DNA from 3 places in the Mycobacterium sp. DBP42 genome. Region 2 is predicted to be linked to each of the others. Evidence: predicted binding sites of a transcription regulator. Region 2 holds the regulator's gene; each other region holds the start of a gene.
The links. Region 2 encodes LexA, which represses DNA repair genes until DNA is damaged. Its sites were predicted from a motif close to CGAACANNTGTTCG; they were not measured.
Positions count from the first base shown of each region.

Region 1: E0T84_RS00825 (HNH endonuclease signature motif containing protein) is a predicted target of LexA. The motif match lies at 961-974, and genes of this name have one in related genera.
Region 3: E0T84_RS09815 (HNH endonuclease signature motif containing protein) is a predicted target of LexA. The motif match lies at 1,321-1,334, and genes of this name have one in related genera.

Region 1 covers NZ_VCMY01000001.1:160,831-163,098, reverse strand. The annotation lists gene E0T84_RS00825 (HNH endonuclease signature motif containing protein) at 1-805, opposite strand, end outside; gene egtE (ergothioneine biosynthesis PLP-dependent enzyme EgtE) at 1,077-2,192, opposite strand; gene egtD (L-histidine N(alpha)-methyltransferase) at 2,189-2,268, opposite strand, start outside.
Region 2 covers NZ_VCMY01000011.1:59,543-61,810, reverse strand. The annotation lists gene E0T84_RS13495 (LysM peptidoglycan-binding domain-containing protein) at 1-187, opposite strand, end outside; gene lexA (transcriptional repressor LexA) at 429-1,148, shown strand; gene E0T84_RS13485 (LGFP repeat-containing protein) at 1,219-2,268, opposite strand, start outside.
Region 3 covers NZ_VCMY01000006.1:214,070-216,337, forward strand. The annotation lists gene E0T84_RS09815 (HNH endonuclease signature motif containing protein) at 1-1,316, opposite strand, end outside; gene dapB (4-hydroxy-tetrahydrodipicolinate reductase) at 1,443-2,180, shown strand; gene E0T84_RS09825 (hypothetical protein) at 2,177-2,268, shown strand, end outside.

The DNA of each region.
Region 1 (2,268 bases), on a different contig from region 2:
GGCGGCCCGAGTGGGACAGGTAATCACGGACCAGTTGCCCGAACGCGTCGGCACGCCGCCGGGTGGTCGAGCGGGCATCGGGCGATCCATCCGGCAGTGGGACGGGCCGGCACAGCGGGTCCAATGCGGCGAACAGTTCTTCACCGGTGAGCGCATCGAGGTCAAGGGTGGCGCTGATGCGGCCGTCGTCGTTCTGGTTCAGGGTCATCTCGTTGAGGTCGGTGTTCTCGGCGACCGGCACCACCGCCTCCTGCGCTGGTTGGGCCGACGCCCGGCTGATCGCAATCTCGCGAGCCTTCGCGTTCACTGCCGACGGCGTGTTCTGGATCATCAGGGCCCGCACCACCTGGGCCCTGTCCTCGTCGGATAGCTCGACACGGTCGTGGATGTGTTTGACGCCCTTCCCGACCGCATCTGCGAAGTCGATGCCCAACGCCCCGAGACGTTGCTGCCGAGTCACCGCGGGCAAGGTGTGCGCGACGCGTCCGACTCGTGCTGCCCGATACGCCGCCGCAGGGGCCACACCCAGCCCAGTCAACAGGTCCGCCCCGGTGCGTAGATGTTGGCGGGCCGGGATCCCGGCGCGTTCAGCCGCTGCGACTGCCTGGGCGATCACAAAATCGAACAGATTGCCGGCGATGACCGCAGCCGCGAGGACCGCCAGCAGCGGCTGGTCATCAACCACCCGCCGGGGACTATCGAGTAGATGAAACAACCGGCGATCAGCGTCCTCGTCGGGAGTCGGTGACGGGGTGAGGTCATCGATGAGCACATCGATGACGGTGTCCAGATAGGTGGCGTCCATGACAGATACCCAAGCTTTCAACAAAACGGTGGCACGCGGGCGTGCGGTGCGGTCGACAAACATCGACTCCGGCAGATCCTGGCGTCCCAGGAACGTGTCGAGCCAGTGGCGCGGGCGAAGCTCTCAGTTGCCCTTCCGGGGGGAGAACTTCTATTCGAACTTGTGTTCGATCCTACGCCTCGTGATGACCTACCGCAAGGGGTCACATCCGGAGGACACCGGGGACGACATCACCCGAAAGTCGTTCTACGAGTTGGGTGACCGCCGTCGACTACGGCACGTCCCGCAACGCCTCCGCGAACTGCTCCAGGTCCTCGGCCGTCGTGTCGACGTGGGGTGAAACCCGCAGCACCGGCTTGGCCATCTCGAACGGCGCCCGCGCGAGTTCACATGCGGTGGTGACGATTCCGCGTTCGACGATCAACCAGGCGCGCACCCCGGCCGGATCGGCGCCATCGGTGGGTTCCAGCGTGGTGATCGCGGTGGGCTCGTCGACGGGTTCCACCACCCGCCATCCGGGGACGCCGGCCAACACCTGCCGCGCTGTGCGGCCCACCTCGGCGAGCCGCTCCCGGACGACTTCCGGTCCAGCGGCAAGGTGTTCACCCAGCGCGACCGAGTATCCGACGCGGGTCGCGGCATTGTGCTCACCGTGCTCGAAACTCTGCAGCACCGTCACCGGCACATCCCAGTCGGCCGGCGGCACCCGCCGTTGCAGTTGCGCCACCAATCCGGGCTGTACCGCAAGGAACCCCACGCCGCGTGGCCCGGCCAGCCATTTGCGCGACGACGAGTAAAGCGCGTCGGCGCCGACGCTACAGTCCAGATGCCCGAAGGCCTGCGCAGCGTCGACCACGATCGGAACGCCCGCCTCGCGGCACGCCGCGACCATCTCGGCCAATGGCTGAGCCACTCCACGATGGCTGGCCAGCGCGGTCAGGTGCACCAGCGCCGGAGGATTCGCCGCCAGGGCACGCAACGCCTCCTCGACCACGACCCGGCCATCCCGGTCAACCGGCAACGCGCGCACCTGAAAACCGTTGGCGGCCATGATCGCCAAGTTCGGCCCGTACTCGCCGGACGGGCAGGCCAGGGTGCGCTCCCCCGCCCAACTGCCGAGCAACAGATCCAGGGAATCGTTGGAGCCCGAGGTGTAGACCACGTTGGCGGCGTCGAGCCCAGTGAGTGCGGCCACGGCCGCCCGACCTGCCGCGAGCACCGGCGCTGCCGCCTCGGCAGCCACGTAGCCGCCGACTTCGGCCTCATGGCGGGCATGTGCGGCGACGGCATCGATGACCGCGTTGCTCTGCCGCGAGCAGGCACCGCTGTCGAGGTGTAGCCCGGCCACCTTCGGGCGGGCGTCGGCCCACTGCTGCGCGAGGCTCATTTCACCGCCAGCGACAAGCCAAAGTCACCGGATTCGTCGGTCCACCAATGTGTTTGCCGCAGACCGGCCTTCGCCA
Region 2 (2,268 bases):
GCGACATCAACACCCCGGTCCCGCGGTAGCGAACCGAACCGCCGGCGGGACGCGTGGGCGAGGGCCGCTGGACCCGGCGCAACGGCCTGGGAGCACCAGCGCCGAACTGGGCGCGGGGGCCCTGCGACCGCGGAGTGGCCCGAACAGCGCGGGAACGGCTATCGGCGGGGATATCGATGATCGCCATCTGACTGCCTTTCGGTGAGACGTTTCGCTCTTGTGTTCGAACATAGTCGCTCAAGTGTTCGATTGATAGAACATGTGATCGAACTGTTGCCAAACGATAGAACAGCCCACCGACAAGTTCGGGCCACCAGGCCCGCCCACCCCTTGACAGCGGCGCACGCCGCACCCACCTGCAGACACGCCCACAACACACGTCGAACACATGTTTGATTAATGTTCGAACAACGACTACATTCGGCCTCATGAGCGACGACCGCAGCAGGGACGGCAGCACCGACACCCCGGCCGAATCGGACGGCGCGGGTCCACGCCGGGCCGAGGGGGGCCTCACCGACCGGCAACGGACGATTCTCGACGTCATCCGCGCATCGGTGACCAGTCGCGGCTACCCACCCAGCATCCGCGAGATCGGGGACGCGGTCGGCCTCACCTCGACCTCGTCGGTCGCCCATCAGTTGCGCACCCTGGAACGCAAGGGCTATCTCCGACGCGACCCCAACCGGCCGCGTGCGGTCGACGTGCGCGGTGCGGAGGATCCGGCCGCCGCGGTGGTCTCGACCGACGTGACCGGTTCCGATGCACTACCCGAGCCGACCTTCGTTCCGGTGCTCGGGCGCATCGCCGCGGGCGGTCCCATCCTGGCCGAGCAGGCCGTCGAGGATGTCTTCCCCCTGCCCCGCGAACTGGTCGGTGAGGGCTCGCTGTTCCTGCTCAAGGTCGTCGGAGACTCGATGGTCGATGCGGCCATCTGCGATGGCGACTGGGTGGTGGTGCGCCAGCAGAGCGTGGCCGACAACGGTGACATCGTGGCAGCCATGATCGACGGCGAAGCCACCGTCAAGACGTTCAAGCGGACCCGCGGTCAGGTCTGGCTGATGCCGCACAACCCGGCATACGAGCCGATCCCCGGTAACGACGCAGCGGTGCTCGGCAAGGTCGTCACCGTGATTCGCAAGATCTGACGGACCGATGGCCGGGCCGGCCGCACCGAAAGGCGGCCGGAGCCCGGTAGCTCAGCCCGTGGACGCTGGGTCAGTCGGTTCGGACAAAACCGTTGGTGCGCGCGAATTCCTCACTGGCGAACCAAATCTCGGCGACCGCATCGTCATACTCACTACTGTCGGGTGCCCAGTATCGGCCGGTCTTGGTGTCGGCCTTGATCGGGTAGCCCTCCGGCGCACGATTCGGGTCGTCCAGCGGTAGGTGAATGGCCGTGGCGCTCGGGATCTCGTCCAGTTCGATGGCGGCATGGCGCCCGCTGTGGGGCTCGGTGCTGCTGTATGCCTCGGCCTCGGTGATCACCCGGGTGGGCGCAGTGTCGACATTGTCCTGGTCGCTCGGCGGGGCCATGCCGCTCAGCGTCGAGAAGCCCGGCGCCGCGGGGACACCGCCGGTCGCCCCCGCGAACGCCCCGGTGTCGAACGTGTCGTCTGCGAGCTCCGCTTCGATTTCGCCGTCGGTGTCCTCGCCCTCGGCAACTTCTTCGAAGTCCGCATCGATGGGCGTGTCGAGATCCTCGTCGCCGAAGTCGTCGTCCTCGTAGTCGTCGTCCTCGTAGTCCTCGTAGTCGTCGAAGTCGTCATCGTCGTCGAAGCCGCGCTCCCCGACCAGCTGTGCGGAATCCTCCGGCGGTTCCTCCTCCTCACCCGGGACTCCGTAACCGATGGCGGGGCCGCGGGGCGCGGCCCACTGGCTGACCGGGATCGCGGTGTCGGTGGGGCCGTCATACGGCGACGCCGCCGCACTCGCCACGTCCTCGCCCGGCCCGCCGAATCGCGCTGTCGCGGCTTCGCCGGCACCGTAGGCAGTGCTCGGCGTGTAGCTGCCCGACGTATCGGCGCCGTGGTCATCGGCGAATTCGTCGTGGTCGTATCCCCGCGATTCGTAGCGCGCCTCGTCGTAGCGACCGTCGTCGTAGTGCGGTGGGCCGGGTGCCTCGTCGTAATCGTCGTCGAATGGATCGTGTTCGAAGTCGTCGTCGCCGCCGGCCCGGCGGCGGTGCCACAGTGCCGCCCCCACGATGAGCCCCGCCAGCAGCAGCACCGGGACCACTGCGATCAGCCACCACCAGCTCCAATGCCA
Region 3 (2,268 bases), on a different contig from region 2:
GTATTGGTGCGGGCTTGACCCGTGTCCAGGAGTGGGGGCGGGATCCACTCGCATTGGCCACGGCTGTTGATGCGGGTCGTCCATTTGCCCGGGCCCACCAGACGTTGGTCAGGACCGCAACCAAGTGTCAGTTCATCAACATTGGTGCGTCCGCCTTGGGCGAAGTCTTGTTGGGCGTGATGTACCTGGCACTTGTTGCCGCACGCGGTACATCCTGGCCGGGTGCAGCCGCGCTCGCGTGCGAACAGCATCAACCGCTGAGCCAGGGTGGCGATACGTCGTGTTCTGCCAAGGTAGAGCGGCATATTGGTGTGTTTGTCGTACACGGCCAGATAGTGCCAGGCGTGGGCGGCCAACCGGATCACATCGGGGATCGAGAGTTTGGTGCCGCCGGCGGTGATCGCGACCCCGGCGCCGGCCTCCAGCTCCTGCAGGGTGGTGGTGGCCACGATCGAGACGGGTAGCCCGTTGTATTGGCCGAGTCCGCCCGACATCAGCGCGCTGCGGACCAGGGCGAGCAGGGCGTCGTGAGTGCGTTGGGCTGGACTGCGGGTGTCGGCATCGATCTGATCCTGGGTGGGTGTGCCGCTGGTGCAGGGGTTCTCGTCGTCGGGGTTGCACATGCCCGGTGCCGCGGTTTTGGCGTTGACGGCTTCGAGGCCAGCGCGTAGTTCAGGGTTGATCCAGCCCGAGATGCGCGACGAACCGTCGGGCTGTTGGTGGCCGATGACGATCCCGCGGCGTCGTGCGCACTGTTCGTCAGCGGGTTCAGGTCCGTCCTGGTTCAACAGATACAGCGCCTCGTTGACCGACTGCTGCAGGGCCTCGGGGGCGTTTTGGGCGGCGACGGCTACCAGCTTCTCTTCGAACCGGGCGCGGTTGGTCGCATCCACCCACTGTGGGCATTTGCGAAAGAACGATTCGAGGATCTCGATGTGTTCGGAGTTGACCCAGCCACCGGCCTGGGCCGCTGCGGTCGCTGACCGCAACGGCGGCAGGGACTCCCCGGAAATCGACGTCCGGGGCGCGAAGTGCAGTGCGTCGCGGTAGCGGCGGCGCGCCTCCGTCCCTGACACCCGCAGCCGGATACGCAGCGCCTCGGGCCAGGACTTCGCGCCGATGCGGGCCGCTGTGCCCTGCTCGGCGAGTGCGGTGATGGCGGGGTGCTCGATGGTGGGGATCAGGTTGCGGGCCTCCTGCAGGCCTGAGCACACGTCGAGCAACTCCGCGGCCGACAGGGCGGTGAAGGGTATCGACTGCAGGTCGGCGACTGCGGCCGCCAGTGCGGCGAGCTTGCCGGTTACCCCGCTGTCCATGTTTCGAACATTAGTTCGAGCATCTGACAGATCTGGCTGGTTTGATGCTGCAGTGACAAATGAGGTCAAAGTTTTCTCGGACCGCCCTCAATGTCGCCGACACTCCCGGGCAGTAGGCTCCCAACCATGCGAGTGGGTGTTCTCGGAGCAAAAGGCAAAGTCGGCGCGACCATGGTGCACGCGGTTGAATCCGCGGAAGATCTGACGTTTTCGGCCGGGGTCGACATGGGCGATCCGTTGACCCTGCTCACAGATGCCAAGACCGACGTCGTCATCGACTTCACCCACCCCGACGTGGTGATGGACAACCTGAAGTTCCTCATCGACAACGGAATTCACGCCGTCGTCGGCACCACCGGATTCACCTGGGACCGCATCGAACAGGTGGAGGCCTGGCTCAAGGCAAAGCCCGAGTCCGCGGTGCTCATCGCGCCGAACTTCGCCATCGGTGCGGTGCTGTCCATGCACTTCGCCCAGCAGGCGGCGCGGTATTTCGAATCGGTCGAGATCATCGAACTGCACCATCCGCACAAGGCTGATGCGCCCTCGGGCACGGCCGCGCGCACCGCAAAGCTCATCGCCGAGGCGCGAAAAGGTATGCCGCCCAATCCGGATGCCACCAGCACCGGCCTGGAGGGGGCGCGGGGCGCCGACGTGGACGGCGTGCCGGTGCACTCGGTCCGGTTGGCCGGCCTGGTCGCACACCAGGAGGTGCTGTTCGGCACCCAGGGGGAGACGTTGACCATCCGCCACGACAGCCTGGACCGGTCCTCGTTCGTGCCGGGCGTGCTGCTGGCCGTGCGCAAGATCAGCGAGCGGCCGGGTATGACCATCGGCATTGAACCGCTGCTCGACCTGTCGTGAGTGACGGCGCGCGGTCGCTGCGCATCCAACTGGTGATCGGCTTCATGTGCCTGGCGCTGATCGTCTACTTCCTGATGCTGGGGCGCAC